DNA from 4 places in the Bradyrhizobium sp. CB2312 genome. Region 4 is predicted to be linked to each of the others. Evidence: predicted binding sites of a transcription regulator. Region 4 holds the regulator's gene; each other region holds the start of a gene.

Region 1 (4,144 bases), 1.3 Mb from region 4:
CCCCGGCCCCGTGGGCGGGACGGCAGCCTTGGCCAAATAGAACATGGCGTGGATGTTCACTTCGAAGGTTCGTTGCCATTCCTCGTCGCTGATGTCTTGGATGTCCTCGAACGTCGCCTGATGGGCCGCGTTGTTGACGAGGATGTCGATTCCCCCGAGGTCCTCGACCGCGCGATGGACGATGGAGCGGCAATGATCGGGATTGCTGATGTCGCCGGCAATCAGGACAGCCTTGCGCCCTTCCCGCTCGACCAGCGCCTTGACCTCGGCCGCATCCTCATCTTCGTTAAGATACGCGATGACGATGTCCGCCCCCTCGCGGGCATAGGCACTTGCGACCGCTTGGGCTGATCGGATCGACTACTGGCTCGATCCCAAGAAGGTGATGCCGATCAAGGGAGGCGCGCTTGCTTGAGTCACCTAAAGGAGACCATTCCGGATCCCTGCGCCGATATCGCAAGAACCGGTGGTTGCGGGAGGGCAACCACCGATACCGACATTCGGTCCAAGTTGCGATCTGACTGAGGGATGTCCTGCGTCCCGAACGCAGTGAGCATCTTCTAAGCTGTTGATCTTTCTTGTTGTAGCATGCGCTACCGCCACGTTTTTTTCACGGTCGTTTCACCCAATTCGTTGCGATTTCGTTGCGGTGTTCTCGTGCCAGTGCGCTGACGCACGATGCTGCGGCCTTTCCCATGGACCGATGACAGTCACAGGTCCTTTTCGGCGAGTACGCGAAACTCGTCAGGAACCGACCGAGAGATGCCTAGCGCCACCGAGCCATAGCCAATTGCATCCGATCCAAAACGATCGCGGATCTTATCGACGGCACGGTCGGCCGCCCAACGTGCCAGGCCTATTTTGCTGCCGGGGCGACGGGGCTCATCGTGAAGCCCAAGCGGAAAGTCTAGCTGTAGATCCCAGCCCTCCTCAAGGTGCGACACAGAGATCGCGAGAAGCGAAATAGTCCTCTCGTCAGGGTGATCTGCGAGGACGGCGCGCACGAGGTCCTCCGCGAGTTCGGCAAGGATCACTGTTGTCGAGATCGGCGCGTCGAGCGTTATCGAGCGGGAAGCGGAGTTCAGATTGGCGAAGCGAACTCGGACCGTCACGGTTCGACCCGGTCTTGCCTTGGCTCGGAGCCGGGTGCCGATTCGATCCGCAAGATGAAGCAGAGTCGGTCGAAAAAATTGCTCTTTGGCGGGCTTCCTGCCGATCGCCGATTGCGCTCCTACCGAGCGGGCTCGGCGGTGAGGCTTGATTTCCCGTGGATCACGATTCCACGCCAATGCTGCAAGTTTCTCGCCCGCAGCGGGACCGAGCAGCTGCTCGAGCGACCATCCCGGTGTCGTCGCCAACTGCCCGATCGTCAGCACGCGGATCTCGGCCAGCCGCGCCTTCGTGACCGGGCCCACTCCCCACATCAGTTCGACGGGCAAATGGTGAAGGAATTGCAGCTCGGTGTCCGGATCGACAATCACAAGACCATCGGGCTTGGCGACTTGCGACGCAATCTTTGCGAGATGGTTGGTGCGAGCTAGGCCGACTGAAATCGGAAGGCCGAGCTCAGCCCGCACGCGTTGGCGGATTGTCCTCGCAATATCGTCCGGTGGACCGAAGAGATGGGTACAGCCAGCAACGTCGGCGAAGGCCTCGTCGATGGAAATCCGCTCCACGAGAGGTGTGAAATCGCCGATCACCTTGACGGCTGCGTCGCCCAGCCGTTGGTATTCCTTGAAATGCCCGCTCACAAAAATGAGTTGCGGACAGAGTTCCCGTGCTCGCCGTCCGGGCATCCCTGCGTGGACCCCGAAGACCCTGGCTTCGTAGGAAGCGGCAAGCACAACTCCACCACCGACGGCGACGGGTCTGCCGCGCAAGGAGGGATCAAGCAGCTGCTCTACCGAAGCATAGAAGGCATCGAGATCCGCATGAAGGATGGTGGCTGTCGTTGCCATCCGACGTTCGCTCGTGATGTTCGAGGAAACTTCTCAACCCAGAACATAATGAGAACACGGGCAGCGAGTGTCAAGCCTATCTGTAGATTGATCGGTATCAGCCTCGACGAAGGACATGGCCAATCGCCCCCAGTAAACCGAAGAGGAGTGATAGGCGAACGTGCACTGAGCCATTCGTGGCCGGCGTTAGGTTCATCCTACACATGGACGACGAATGTGACGAAGCTGAAGGATTGCGCTGCGGTCTAGCCGAAGCTCGCCAAACGCTGATGGACCTCGGTTGGACAGAGGACGGAGCTCAACGCCTTGAATATCTAGACATCTTCAAGTACGTACGAAACAGAAAGCTCCCACCGCAAAGTCCGCGGTTCTAGGTTTCAGCCATGGGAGGCACCGTGACGGACCCTGCAGCTTTCCAAATGCGCGCCTGGACTTTGCGTTCAGCGGAGCATTGTTTTCAACGAACTCAGCGATTTGAGTCGTATCGGCCGCGACGGATCCAACATTCGAATAGCGGAATCAAAATCAGTTTGATCATTCAACGATTTCAAGGGGCGTTTTGAAAAATGGGCCAATTCGCCTCTAGTCATATCGATTGCCTAGCAGGCATTTCCAAATAACGAAGCACCTCTCTTCCAAATAACGAAGCACCTCTCCTAGCCGAGGGCTTGCTCCCCGGCAGAGTGCAGTGTCGACTTGGCGCCGGATCGATCCCAGCACGAGTACGCTCGCAAGATGATAGACGAGCGCCAATTCGGATCGGCGAAAATCGTCCATGATCACACGATCGTCCAGCGTGCATCCGAACCAGCGCAGACGCGGATCGGAAGCCCGCGAGGGTGACGCGCCAAGATCGATGGCAATCAGTGCCGTCGGCGACCGATTTGGGTCGTGACGGTGTCGCGTCTCCGTCGTACGGAGCTATCTCGATTCGTATCTATTCCGATTCAGGGACCGTTTCCGGCGATGTTTCGAGTGTCGTTACGAGGAGCACCATCGAGCGCGGCTGTGCTTCATATGTCGCATGGCTTATGACGGGTGCGCGCTCCCATGGGCAGATATCATCGGGTGAGTCGCGTGAAGTATCAATGCAGCGTCGCCACCCTTGCCGATGCTCGGCGGACACTGGAGGCAAATCGAAGGTCAGCGGTTCCCAATAGGCGTTGAGTATCCCGTGGAGCAGAAATCGGCCGCGCAACCTTCGCAGGTCGCGAAAGTTACCTTTTTGACTTTGCTGTCCTGCTCTTACGTCCAGGACTGGCGAGCTGCCTCGGCCGTGGGTGCGGAACTGGCGGTCGAGGACTGCATCGACAACGCCCGTGAAGGCAAGCGAGTGCGAGTGATCGCTCCAGTCCGGGCACTTGAGTGCGACCCCGTGCCATTCGATGTGCGCCCGTCGAAGCAATTGATTGAGGCTGAGCGAAGCCTCTTCCGCCAGAACATCACGAAGCTGGTGAAACCTGATGAGGCCTTTTACGAATCGATGAATATCGGCATGCCGCTCCAGTAAACTCCAATCGAACCAGCTGATTTCAGAGTCTTGGCAGTAAGCGTTATTGTTGCCCCTCTGGGTTCGGCGCACCTCGTCGCCCATGAGCAGCATCGGCGTCCCGGCCGATAGCAGCTCTAGCGTGAAGAAATTCTTGACTTGGCGGTTGCGCACCGCCTCGACTGTTGAGTCATCGGTTGGCCCCTCGACGCCACAGTTCCAGCTCAAATTGCCATCGGAGCCATCGCGGTTGTTTTCGCCGTTGGCTTCGTTGTGCTTGTCGTTGTACGAGACGAGATCGTTGAGCGTGAACCCGTCATGGCAAGTCACGAAATTGACGCTTTGCTCGGGCTCGCGCTCCTTGTGCCCGTATATGTCGGGGCTACCCAGGATCCGTGCGGCCACGGCAGAGACCGAGCCGTTGTCGCCCTTCAGGAAACGCCGCACGTCGTCGCGGAACCGGCCATTCCATTCCTGCCATCGATCCCCGATAAAGCTTCCCACCTGATAGATCCCGGCGGCATCCCATGCCTCTGCAATTAGCTTGGTGCCGGCCAGCAGCGGATCAGATTCAATATCCCAGAGAACGGGCGGGTTCGGCAACAGTCGGCCGTCCTCGTCGCGCGATAGGATCGAGGCAAGATCGAATCGGAACCCGTCCACATGCATCTGAGAGACCCAGTAACGCAGACTATCC
Region 2 (4,144 bases), 2.7 Mb from region 4:
ACGTCGGATGAAGCGCGCGACGAAATTCCTTGATCCGGAGGGAACCAACGAACGTGTCGCGCATTTGTCTGCTGGATTCGGGACGCGGTTCCATGCGCACGAAAAAGTCGTCGGATCTGATTTCTCCTACTGGCCTCATCAAGCTGATGACGCATGCGATGATGGGCGCAGCCCTCGGCCTCGCCTTCAGCCTTGCGCTCATCCTGTCCAATCCAGCCGTCGCCAACCTCGTGAATGACGGCGGACGTCAGGCGGTTCTCGTCTTCACCCTCACGCTCGTGACGACCTTCGCGATCGGCGCGACGCTCACCGGCGTCGTGTTCATCCTCGCGGAGGACAAGCAATCTTGAAGTTTGCCTGACACCTGGGAAATCTTTGTTGGGAACTCCTGCGGCCAACGGCGGTTGGCAGCCTGCGTCATTTTAACCCAGGGAGTTCCCCCGCATGAAGACAACCAAGCTCGCTCTCGCCGTGATGCTGGCAACCGGCCTTGCAGCCGCCCCGTTCGCCGCGCAGGCCAAGTCGCACAAGGCCAAGCATGGATCCTCGATGTCATCGTCGCAGACCACCGGCGCGAACACCAAGCCCTCGAAAGGCCCCGACGCCTCCGGCCAGGGCGGTTCTGGCCCGGGCTCCGATCAGGGCGGCACGATGACGAACAGCAAGGGCGGCATGAGCAAGTAAGCTCACATAGCTTCGGCCGCATCTCAAACAAAAGCCCCGCGGCAATGCGGGGCTTTTCGTCGAAAAAGTGCAGCAAAAGTCACGCAGCGCTGCGCTGGACGTGACGGCCTTCCTTCACCTCTTCGATGATCTTGGCGCTGAAGGCGTCGAGGTCGCCGGGGTTGCGCGAGGTGATGACGCCCTGGTCGACGACGACTTGTGAGTCTTCCCATGTCGCGCCGGCGTTGATGACGTCGGTCTTGATCGACTTGTATGACGTCATCTTGCGACCCTTGGCGATGCCGGTCTCGATCAGGAGCCAGGGCGCGTGGCAAATGGCGGCGACGATCTTCTTGGCGTTGAAGATCTCCTTGATGAAGGACAGCGCCTTCGGCTCGACACGCAAGAGGTGTGCGGCTTCGCGCAGCGGCATGATGGCGGTCAAATCACCACGCCGAGCGCTAGCGCCACATCGTCGGTGCGCGGACCAGAGCATCTCGCGCAGCCTGTTTTAGATCCTCGATCGAGCGGCGACCTGTTTGCGCGGCCTCACGCAGCCGCGTGGCGACACGGTCGCGCGTCGCGAGTTCGGAGAGAGGAAGCCCGGCGCAGACGTCGTCCAGCACGGCCTGTATCAAAGCGGCCATTTCGGCATCGTGCATCGGCGAGCTCCAGCGTGTTCGCGTAGCGCGCTCGCTTTAGCTGCGTCGGATGTCAGGGATGTTAAAGGCGCCCCGGAGCGTTGGCTTTCACGAGCTGCTCGAGCTGCGCTCGCTTGCGTGCAATCAGGAGCTGGGCCGCAGCATCATCGAGCCCCTCGCGCTGCAATTGCCGGATCGCGGAGCCGAGCTCGAGGATTTCGGCGCGCAGTCTTAGAGTCCGGTACGTGTCCGGGTCTTCCTCCACCGCGCGCCTCCGGAACTATCAGCGGCGCGCGATGGCGCGCACCGGATTGACGGCTGTCTTCACGGGACGAAGGCGCACCCGGTCGCGGACATCAGGCAGGACGTCGCCACCGCCGGCGGCTTTCCATTCGCCGATCAGCAGATTGATCCTCCGGCGCAGATCCATCTGCGCCAGGGCCTTTTCGGTGCAGTCGCGATCGCGATTGACGAGGTCGCGGACCGACGCCTCGATATCGGCCATCTCTAGCCTCAAGGCACTGATTTTACGTCGAATTTCATTAATTCTGTTGTCCATGGCTTGTTAGAACAAAATAAGAACATATAGTCAAGTCACGATTTCAGGACGGAGCAGTGACATGCAGGTTCAGGGTAAATACGACGCCAAGGCTTTTCTCATGGAGCAGATGACCCGCGCGCAAGGTTTGAGGTTGAAGCGACTCAGCGAGGAGACCTACCAGCCGGCACAATACGATCGGGATCTGTCCTCCGCTGAAGCTGCGCGGCGCATCCGCGCGCTCGAAGCGGAGATCGAGCTCGCGAATTCTTTCTAGGCAGGCGGAACGCTCCGCACGGTCAGGGAACCTTGCTTGTGTCCAATGGTTTTTCCCCGGCCAAGGGAGAAAATGCATGGCACGCAAGGCAAAGAAACGCCGCTACTCGCGCAGCTCCGGCAGCGACGTCGAAAGCGAGATGCGGCGCTACAAGAAGGGCACCGCGAAGAGCGGACGTGGCGGACGTGGCGGACGCGTGAAGAGCCGCAAGCAGGCGATCGCGATCGGACTGTCGAAGGCGCGCAAGAAGGGCAAGAAAGTCCCGAAGAAGGCGTCGAAGCGCAAGACGTCCAAGAAAAAGACGTCCAAGAAGTCATCCAGGAAATCATCCAAGAGGTCGTCGAAGCGCAAATCCTCCTAGCGCTCGCGGCGGTGCGTGTCAGATCATGCTGCCCGGCATGAAGCAGCGGATCGAAATCCCGAACGCCGTCTTCACCGGCCACACCATGGTGCGGCCGGCCCGGTTCGGCTCGGTAATAACGGCTTCATCCGGCACCTCGACCCATTGCCCGTCGAGCCGCACCCGATAATGCCCGTTGTGCGACTCCCAGTCGGGATCGGCAACGGCAAAACCATCCGCATCCGAACAGCACGGGCCAAGATGGCTGCGCAGGCTGTCGAACCATGGCTTGAGCGGGGAGTCGGCGTAACGGCCGTCATCACGCCCGAGGGCGTTTCCGCTCCACAGCACCAATGGCGCCACAAGCAACGCACGCCTCAGCGAGAGCTTCAATCGATCCATGTTCGGCACCGATCAAATGCGAACCACCGACCGGTTCCAAAAAGCGGCGGCAGTTCGAAGGTCCACGCTTGCAACCGTCTCGGCGGCTCCGTTGCCGCCAGTCAGATATACGACTCGGAACAGTGATCAGCGAACACGGCTTTTTCGGACGAACCGCGTCATCGTCCCTGCCGTTAACGAGAATGTTATCGGATATCCCGGGTACTTCTCAAGGCGAACAGAAAAGGCGGCCCCAAGGGCCGCCTTTGGATTTGGTCCGGTCGACGTTCGCCTTACGCGAGCGGCACCGCGACGAACCGGGTCGCCTCCGCGCTCTTGACCTGCAACAGCACGCTGCGCTTGCCGGACGACTTGGCCTGCGCCAGCTCCGAGCGGACGTCGCCGACATTGGCAACGGCCTTGCCGCCGACATTGAGGATGACGTCGCCGGTCTGGATGCCGCGCTGTGCCGCCGGCCCTTGCGGATCGACCTCGGTGACGACGACGCCCTTCTGGCCGGCGCCCTGCACCTCGCCGGCCGGAGCCAGGCTCAGCCCGAGGCGCGGCGTGCCGGCATCCGGCTGCACCTTGCCCTCGCCGGTCTTGCCTTGGGCCTGCCGCTCGTTCGGCAGCTCGCCGAGCGCGAGCGTCACCGTCTTGGCTGCGCCCTTGTGCAAGACGTCGAGCTTCACCGAAGTCCCGGGCGCCAGCGTAGCGATGGTGCGGGCGAGATCGCGGGAGTCCTTGATTGCGGTGCCGTTGACGGCGGTGATGACGTCGCCGGCCTCGATGCCGGCCTTCGCCGCCGGGCTGCCGTCCTGCGGATTGTCGACGATCGCGCCGCGCGCTTCCTTGAGGCCGAGGCTGTCGGCGATCTCCGACGTCACCGGCTGCACCTGCACGCCGAGCCAGCCGCGCGTCACCGCACCCTTGTCCTTGAGCTGCGCGACGACGAGCTTCGCGGTCGAGGCCGGAATGTCGAAGCCGATGCCGACTGAGCCGCCGGAGGGCGAGAAGATGGCGGTGTTCACGCCGATCACGTTGCCGCTCATGTCGAAGGCCGGACCGCCGGAATTGCCCTTGTTGATGGGCGCGTCGATCTGGATGAAGTCGTCATAGGGTCCGTTGCCGATGTCGCGGCCGCTGGCCGAGACGATGCCGGCCGTGACGGTGCCGCCGAGGCCGAAGGGATTGCCGACAGCGACCACCCAGTCGCCGATACGCGGCTTCTGGTCGGAGAACTTGACGAACGGGAAGTCCTTCTTGCCGTCGACCTTGATCAGCGCAAGATCGGTCTTCGGATC
Region 3 (4,144 bases), 3.4 Mb from region 4:
GCCGAGATAGTCGACGGCGAGTTGATAGACTGCCGGCGCAGGCTTGTAGCTGGTCGCGAGCTCCGCCGTCAGGATCGCATCGAACGGCAAATCGGCGTGCTTCACCAGCGCGATCACACTGGCCATACCGGCGTTGGACAGGGTCGCCGTGCAAAATCTCCGGCGAAGCCGGGTCAAGCCCTCGATCGTGTCCGGCCAGGGATCGAGCTTGGTCCAGACCTCGTTGAGCGCGTCACGCTCGGCACCGTCAAAACGATCAGACAGGCCGCGCGTCTCGACGAGCTTGTCCAGTGCCTCGCGATAGATGCGATCGACCCGCAACCAGTCGCGGCGGCCGGCGATCACGGCATCCATCGAAGCGCGATAGAGCTCGCGCCACTCCGCCGACAGGGCCGCCCAATCGATGTCGAGCCCCTTGGCCGCATTGATCGCGGCTCCGGCGCGCAGCAGCGGCTGGAAAAAATCAACGCAGGTCCCCTGAACGTCGAACGCGATCGCCTTGATCCCGGTCAGCGCCATTACGCCCACCTATTTCGGCAGCAGCGCCTTCAATTTATCGACGTCGCGCACGTTCATCTTGAAACCGCCGGGCATCACGATGTCGCCGGGCTTCTGGTCGGGCTTGCAGGCGCCCAGCCACTTCGCTTCGAGCGTCATGGAGGTATCGCGGCCCGCGGGGCCGGCAACGCCGCCTTGCGCGTGTGAGGAGGTCTTCACCGTGTAGGCCGAATTGAAATCGCCCGTGATCTCGGCATGCGAGGTCGTGCTGATGCCGGCGACGTTGCACTCGGAATCGCTGACATAGCCGGTTGCGGTCTTCTTGATGTCCTGCCTGGAGCAGATCTGCTTGGCCATCGGGGAGACGTTGTTGCTCATCTCCTTGTCGACGGTCTCGTCGGTGCAGTGCTGCATGGTCATTTCCGGCATCGCCGAGCCGCTCCTGACCATCTTCATTTCCCAAAGGCCGGCCTTGCGCACCGGCAGGTCGTCGGCACTGGCCACGCCGGCCGACAAGACGAGGCAAAGGCTTGAGCCGAGCAAAGCGAGTTTGCGCGTCATGTTGGAGGCTCCCGGCTTGAGAGAGGCGGCGTTACGACGCCTCAGTACAGCGTGCGGATCGGCCGTTCGGCGGCGCCATAGGGCACCCAGCGGCAGGAGAACGAGATGTAGCCGCCCTCATAGGCCTGCACCGCGAGGAATTTCACGACCTTGCCGTAGCGCGCGCAGTGATCGACCGCGACCTGACGGGCATCGACCTGGGTCGCCATCGAATAGGCGATGATCCCACCGGTGTCGTTGCCCTTGAAAGGTGGCACTGGAAGGAGGTCAGCACGCGCCGACTGGCTCGCCATCATCCCCAGGGCGAGAAGGCCCGCGGCCGCAATGATTCGCATTCCCGTTACTCCAATTGGTTGGCGCCAGTTTACGGTGCCGGGATGGAAGTGAAAAGAACCGAAGCCCTGCCGGGCGCGCCCTTACGGTCAACTCCTCGCCAAGTGTTGCCGTGCTGCACTTGACCCCGCCCGGCCTTCGCGGCACCGTCCGAACTTCGCAAGACCAGCTGTCCGGATTGCCCATGCGCGCCCTCCCCCTGAAATCGCTCCGCTTCGCCGCCGTGCTCGGCCTCATGTTCGGAGCGCTGTCGCTCGGCGAGGCCAGGGCCGCCAATCCGCTTGAGCTGAACTTCTGGCTGAGCGGGCCGCGCTATGACGGCGCCGTCGCCGATTGCGATAGGGCGCTGCCGACGATCGCCAGCCAGTTCTGGGAGAAGGAAAGCTCGTTCTGGAATTCTCCGTTGAAGATCACGGGCTTCGCCGCCGTTCACGAGGTCGCGTTCCGGCCCTGGCAGTCCGACAACATTCCGCGCCGCTACTGCACCGGCGATGCCTTGCTCAACGACGGCAAGGTGCGCAAGGTGCATTTCTCGATCATTGAGGACGGCGGCTTTGCCAGCTACGGCAACGGCGTCGAATGGTGCGTGGTCGGGCTCGACCGCAACTGGGCCTACAATCCGGCCTGCCGCGCCGCCAGGCAGTAATTCGAGAAGCCCGATTCGGCCCGATCAAGCGGCCGAATGCGTCTCGCGTCCATTTTGTTCTTGAAATGTTCCTATCGCCTGCTAGGCTGACTGCACAGTCTAGTTGAGGGGCGTCGCCATGTTTCATTCCAGATTGCATTCATTCTCGCGCCTGATGATCTCGCTGACCCTGGCTGCCGGGCTGGTCACGCTGGCCGGCGGCGCCAAGGCGCAGGACAAGCGGCAGAACGCGCCCGGCGAATTCGATTTCTATGTACTGTCCCTGTCATGGTCGCCTTCGTTCTGCGAAGAGGCGGCGGAGCGCGGTGGGCGCTCCCAGATCCAGTGCAGCGGCCGGCCCTACTCTTTCGTGGTGCACGGGCTGTGGCCGCAATATGAGAGCGGCTTCCCCGAATATTGCCAGCGGCCGGCGCCGCGGCTGAACCGCAACATCGTCTCCTCGATGCTCGATCTGATGCCGGCGCCGGGCCTGATCTTCAACGAGTGGGACAAGCACGGCACCTGCTCGGGCCTCGAAGGCCGCAGCTATTTCGAAACGATCCGCAAGGCGCGCGCCGCGATCAAGATTCCGGCCGAATATCTCGACTTGTCGCAGGCCAAGACCGTGGCGCCGACGGAGGTCGAGGAGGCCTTCATCAAGGCCAATCCAGGCCTGAGCAATGCCGCCATCTCGGTTACCTGCAACCGGACACGGCTGTCCGAAGTGCGCATCTGCCTCAGCAAGGATCTGCAGTTCCGCGCCTGCGAGGAAACCGACCGCCGCGCCTGCCGCCGCGACCAGGTGACGATGCCGCCGATCAGGGGTGGTTGAGGCACAACGCTCTCGTCGTCATTCCGGGATGGTGCGCTAGCACCAGACCCGGAATCTCGAGATTCTCAGGTGCGCAATTGCGTACCATAGTTCGGTGCTGACGCACCGCCCCGGAATGACGGCAGTTACTTTCATCGCGCGATGTCGTAACTGTCCGCCATGAACTACCGCCACGCCTTCCACGCCGGCAACTTCGCCGATGTCATCAAGCACATCGTGCTCGCGCGCATTCTCACTTATCTGCAGGACAAGCCGGGGGCGTTCCGCGTCATCGACACCCATGCCGGCGCCGGACTCTACGATCTCGAAGGCGACGAGGCGCGGCGCAGCGGCGAGTGGCTGACCGGCATCGCGCGGCTGATGCAGGCGCGCCTGTCGAACGAGACCGCGGCGCTGACGAAGCCCTATCTCGACATCGTCCGCGCCTTCAATCCGAAGGGTGAGCTCAAGGCTTATCCGGGCTCGCCGCTGATCGCGCGCGGCCTGCTGCGGCCGCAGGACCGGCTCGTCGCCTGCGAGCTCGAGCCGAAAGCGCGCAAGGCGCTGATCGACGTGCTGCGCCGTGACGAGCAGGCCCGCGTGGTCGATCTCGACGGCTGGGTTGCATTGCCAGCCTTCGTTCCACCGAAGGAACGGCGCGGCCTCGTGCTGATCGATCCGCCGTTCGAGGCCAAGGACGAGTTCGAAAAACTCGGCGAAGCCTTCGCAACGGCCTTCGCGAAATGGCCGACCGGTATCTATGTAATCTGGTATCCGGCCAAGAACCGCCGCGCCACCGACACGCTGGCGCAATCGGTGGCGCGGCTCGCAGCCGCAGCAAAGCCTCCGGGAAAATGTCTGCGGCTCGAATTCAGTGTCGCGCCGCAGCTTGATGGCGCAGCGCTCACCTCCACGGGACTCCTGATTGTCAATCCCCCCTACACGCTACACGGCGAGCTCAAGACCATCCTGCCCGAGCTGGAAGTGCCGCTCGGCCAGGGCGGCGCTGCCAGATTCCGATTAGAGGTACCTCGACCGTAACACTCCGGCATTCTTGGGAAAAAGATGCAGGAGCGGTAGTCAATCTGCAACGAACCGTATTATGCTGTTTGCGTGACTGGCTTTACGTTCCGCTTCCGCGAATGGTTGCGGCGGAGTGAAGGCCCTAAGAAAGATCCGACCGGACCGATGAGGTCCGCCAAAGGATGGCCAGCTCCCGGGCTTCGTAAGGTCCGGTCATGTCGTGACGTGAGTCTGCGTCGCGACGGAGGAGCAATGAGGGGGAGTTTCCCGATGGCCATGACGGGGACGGTCAA
Region 4 (4,144 bases):
GCGCCGGACGTCAGTCCGGACGAGCCGCCGGGGAGTTGACCGATGCTGGCCGTGGCTCTCGTCCTTCTCATCCTCGCCATGGCCATCCTCGTACCCGTCTGTCTGGCCTTCTGGATCATGCCGCGGCGGATTTGACGTCTGTCCTTCACTGCAGAGCGGATGAATCCTCCTGCGTGAGCGCCTTTTTGCCTCAGCGCCTGCACTCGGCTAGAACTCTCGCCGCCGATTTGCCCGAACGGGCGCAGCTGGAGTTCTCACACGTGGCCCTGATGCCGGTTTCTGACGCGCTTGCCGCGGTGCTTGCCGGCGCAGAGCCGCTGCCTGAAGAAACGGTCGCGCTCGACCAAGCCTTCCACCGCGTGCTCGCCCGCGACGTCGCGGCGCGGCGCACGCAGCCGCCGCAGGCGATGTCGGCGATGGATGGCTATGCGGTGCGTGCGGCCGATGCCGCGACAATCGATTCCCAGCTCACCGTGATCGGCGAGGTCGCGGCGGGCCGGCCGTTTGCGGGATCGGTCGGCGCCGGCGAAGCCGTGCGGATCTTCACCGGCGGCGTCGTTCCCGACGGGGCCGACGCAGTCGTGATCCAGGAGGACACGGTTGCGGATGGGAGGCGCATCACGATCAAGGAAACGGCCGTGACGGGGCGACACATCCGCCCGGCCGGCGTCGATTTCCGCGCGGGCGACGTGCTGCTGCGCAAGGGTATCCGGCTGACCGAGCGCGACCTCGCGCTCGCCGCCGGCATGAATCACCCGCTTCTGCCCGTCCGCCGCCGCCCGAAAGTCGCGATTCTCGCCACCGGCGACGAGCTGGTGATGCCGGGCACCACGCCTGGCCCCGGCCAGATCGTCTATTCCAACGGTTACGCCCTGCACGCGCTCGCCCGCAGTGAGGGCGCCGATACCGTCGATCTCGGTGTTGCCGCTGATACCCTGGACGCCACCACCGCGGGCATCCGCCGCGCCCGCGAGAGCGGCGCCGACATCCTGATCACCACCGGCGGCGCCTCGGTCGGCGACCACGATCTGGTCCAGCAAGCGCTGAAGGCCGAGGGCATCGCGATGACGTTCTGGAAGATCGCGATGCGGCCCGGCAAGCCGATGATGCATGGACACCTGGCGGCGATGCGCGTGATCGGCCTGCCCGGCAACCCCGTGTCATCCTATGTGTGTGCCTTCCTGTTCATGGTGCCTCTGATTCGCGCGCTGTCGGGCCGTTCCGTGATTCACCATCGCCGCGAGCGCGCGGTGCTCGGCCGCGATGTCGGCGCCAACGACCAGCGCGAGGATTATCTGCGCGCCCGCCTGGAGACGCGCGACGACGGCACGTTGATCGCCCTTCCCGTCAATCACCAGGATTCCTCGCTGCTTGCGAATCTCGCTGCGGCACAGGCACTTCTCGTGCGCGCGCCGTTCGCGCCGAAGGCCGAAGCCGGCACACCTTGCGAGGTGCTGCGCCTGCCGGTCTGAACGCGCAGGCCACACGCGTGGCGCGAACTTTGTCGCGTTCACGGTAAATTAAGCAGTTGCGGAACATGTATCGAACATATAGTGTCCGTTCATGATTTGTTTCGAGCATGCAGCGACTTATCGCTGAATTCATCGTCTCGGAATCGAACGACATCAACCGGGGGATTTTGGTCGAGATGTTAACGCGCAAACAGTACGAGCTCCTGCGGTTCATCAGCGAGCGACTGAAGGAAAGCGGCGTGCCGCCATCCTTCGACGAGATGAAGGACGCGCTCGACCTGCGCTCGAAATCAGGCATCCATCGCCTGATCACCGCGCTCGAGGAGCGCGGCTTCATCCGCCGCCTGCCCAACCGCGCCCGCGCCATCGAGGTGATCAAGCTGCCTGAGCTGCAGGCCGCCGCCGGCAATCGTCGCGGCTTCACGCCGAGCGTCATCGAGGGCAACCTCGGCAAGGTCCGCACGACCTCCAGCCCGCCCGCGGACGAGGGCGAGCGTCCCGTCGCGGTGCCCGTGATGGGCCGTATCGCGGCCGGCACGCCGATCGAGGCGTTGCAGACCCGCAGCCACACCATTAGCGTCCCGCCCGACATGCTCGGCTCTGGCGAGCACTACGCGCTCGAAGTGCGCGGCGATTCCATGGTGGAAGCCGGCATACTCGACGGCGACATGGCGCTGATCCAGCGCAACGAGAGCGCCGACACCGGCGACATCGTGGTGGCGCTGATCGACGACGAGGAAGCGACCTTGAAGCGCTTCCGCCGCCGCGGCGCCTCGATCGCGCTCGAGCCCGCCAATGCGGCCTATGAGGTACGCATCCTGCCGCCGAACCGGGTCAAGATTCAGGGCAAGCTGATCGGGCTTTATCGGAAGTACTGATACCGGAAGTACTGAGCGCGCTGTCCGCGCGCTTCGATCGGCATCGCCGACCAGAGATCGGAGCGGATGATTGTCCGCTCGCGCTGGATAGTCTTTCTGGTTTCGCGCAGATTATCCGGCCCCTCCCCCGGCGCTACATCCTCGCCACGCCGCACGAAGCAGCACGGCTTCGGCTGCGAAGGTTCGAGGAGACCTCATGCGCAAGATCATCCTGAGCACAGTAGCCGCGGTGCTGGTCGCAGCATCAGCGTCGCAAGCCGTTGCCGCACCATCGCACCGCCATGTCCGCAAGGACGTGGCCAAGGAGACTGCAATGAGCGAGCAAGTCCGAAACGCGCGCAATGCGCTGACGCAACCGTCACAAGCGGTCTGGCCATATTCCGGCTGGTCGGCGCCGGCTGGCCGCTGACACCCCCACCGAATGCACGAAAGCAGACTTTGTTCCCAGCGGATTCGGGAAAGATAATGTGATCGCACGCTGCGGCAGCGAGCCGCAGATTTGCCTACAACCGCGCAGACGCTATTATGCTTCCACTCTGATAGAGGCCTGCGCCTCGTAAGACAGAGGCACGGGTTGCTATCTCCGCATGAGGAGCACCCACGATGTGTGACTACAGCCTGCATGCCGTCGCATCGCGCCCTGCCGAGGTCGGCGAGACGATCGTGACGACAACGTTCCGCGGCACCTCGACGCGCGGCTTTGCCTCCGCGGCCGATCCGACCGTCGCGGTCTGCCTGCTGCCGGGAACGGAGCTCGCCTTCGCCGACAACGTCCGCTACGACAATCGCTGGATCTGGACGCGCACCGTCAACTCGCGCGTCGGCAAGTTCGGCAAGATCGATCCGCACATTCCCGATCGCCATCATGACGCGATCGAATTCCCCGACGGCAAATACGTGCTGGTGACACAGCTCGTCGAAGGCCAGCAGGCAACCGTGCTGCAACTGCCCGTGACCCAGCCGCTGGGCGAGCGCGAGCACAAGCCGCAGGTCGGTGTCGACAGCCGGCCGACAACGCCGCGTCTGCCGATCGGTTGAAATAGATCCTAGTCCTCCGCCGCAAGGTCGGCCTCCGACGGTGTTGCGTCCCGGACGCGCGGAGCTCCAGACGGTGGCATGAGGGTCAGTTCGGAAACGCCCTCGCCGGCAGCAGCCGGCGACCAGGGGCGATTTGCGCCCCTCGCTTTCACCGCCAGCACCGCAAATCCCTCACCAGCTTGTGTCAGCGCCAGCGCGCCCTGCCTCGTCAGACGCTGCCGGTCGACCACCATCGCCGCGCAATCCGGCGGCGCGGGCCTTACCGTCACCACCAATGCAGCGCGACTGCAATCATCCGCCAGCGCGTCAATCCGCAGGGACAGCGCCACCAGCCGCCCGTCGGCGAGCGGCGTGACGCAGCCGGCCTCGTCGCATGACACGCCGTCAGCCAGCGCGGCACTGCCGGCGTCACGCACATCGGCGTCGGCAGCCAACCACTCCTTGAGCAGAAAACCGTCCTTGCTGGCCCTGATCAGGTGCAGGTGCCCGTCCCGCCCCCGCACCGCGACGCTCTGGCCGTCCCCGGCAATTAAAATGTCCGGTTGGCGCGCCGACAGGCCCCAGAGGATCGCCGCCAGCAGCACCACGGCGCCGGACCAGCGCAGCGGCGTGCGCAACAGACCCATCACGATGACCCCGAGGCTCGCCGCAATCAGCGGGCCTATGCCGAAGGCGGGGATGCGGCCGACAGCGCCCGGCAGTCCCGCTACCCAGCGCGAGACCGCAATCATCCAGTCGATGCCGATCCCCATCAGC

What was found. The regulator LexA, encoded in region 4, represses DNA repair genes until DNA is damaged. The targets are predictions, from matches to a motif close to TGTTCNNNNTGTGTTCNG.
Region 1: dinB (DNA polymerase IV) is a predicted target of LexA. The motif match lies at 1,998-2,015, and genes of this name have one in related genera.
Region 2: QA642_RS36460 (DUF3072 domain-containing protein) is a predicted target of LexA. The motif match lies at 1,871-1,888, and genes of this name have one in related genera.
Region 3: QA642_RS06670 (ribonuclease T2) is a predicted target of LexA. The motif match lies at 2,094-2,111, and genes of this name have one in related genera.

Annotation. Positions count from the first base shown of each region.
Region 1 covers NZ_CP121668.1:3,531,286-3,535,429, reverse strand. The annotation lists partial or broken gene QA642_RS17045 (SDR family oxidoreductase) at 1-345, opposite strand, end outside; gene dinB (DNA polymerase IV) at 711-1,958, opposite strand; gene glgX (glycogen debranching protein GlgX) at 2,896-4,144, opposite strand, start outside.
Region 2 covers NZ_CP121668.1:7,505,273-7,509,416, forward strand. The annotation lists gene QA642_RS36430 (hypothetical protein) at 93-350, shown strand; gene QA642_RS36435 (hypothetical protein) at 445-684, shown strand; partial or broken gene QA642_RS36440 (DJ-1/PfpI family protein) at 764-1,072, opposite strand; gene QA642_RS36445 (hypothetical protein) at 1,125-1,325, opposite strand; gene QA642_RS36450 (hypothetical protein) at 1,387-1,569, opposite strand; gene QA642_RS36455 (hypothetical protein) at 1,588-1,809, opposite strand; gene QA642_RS36460 (DUF3072 domain-containing protein) at 1,925-2,119, shown strand; gene QA642_RS36465 (DUF6496 domain-containing protein) at 2,196-2,480, shown strand; gene QA642_RS36470 (hypothetical protein) at 2,499-2,861, opposite strand; gene QA642_RS36475 (Do family serine endopeptidase) at 3,134-4,144, opposite strand, start outside.
Region 3 covers NZ_CP121668.1:1,404,396-1,408,539, reverse strand. The annotation lists gene QA642_RS06690 (haloacid dehalogenase type II) at 1-519, opposite strand, end outside; gene QA642_RS06685 (DUF3617 family protein) at 529-1,059, opposite strand; gene QA642_RS06680 (hypothetical protein) at 1,101-1,394, opposite strand; gene QA642_RS06675 (hypothetical protein) at 1,577-2,038, shown strand; gene QA642_RS06670 (ribonuclease T2) at 2,157-2,849, shown strand; gene rlmJ (23S rRNA (adenine(2030)-N(6))-methyltransferase RlmJ) at 3,009-3,869, shown strand; gene QA642_RS06660 (cold-shock protein) at 4,122-4,144, shown strand, end outside.
Region 4 covers NZ_CP121668.1:4,838,157-4,842,300, reverse strand. The annotation lists gene QA642_RS23780 (hypothetical protein) at 1-39, shown strand, start outside; gene glp (gephyrin-like molybdotransferase Glp) at 261-1,472, shown strand; gene lexA (transcriptional repressor LexA) at 1,649-2,350, shown strand; gene QA642_RS23765 (hypothetical protein) at 2,547-2,759, shown strand; gene QA642_RS23760 (hypothetical protein) at 2,954-3,388, shown strand; gene QA642_RS23755 (ComEC/Rec2 family competence protein) at 3,397-4,144, opposite strand, start outside.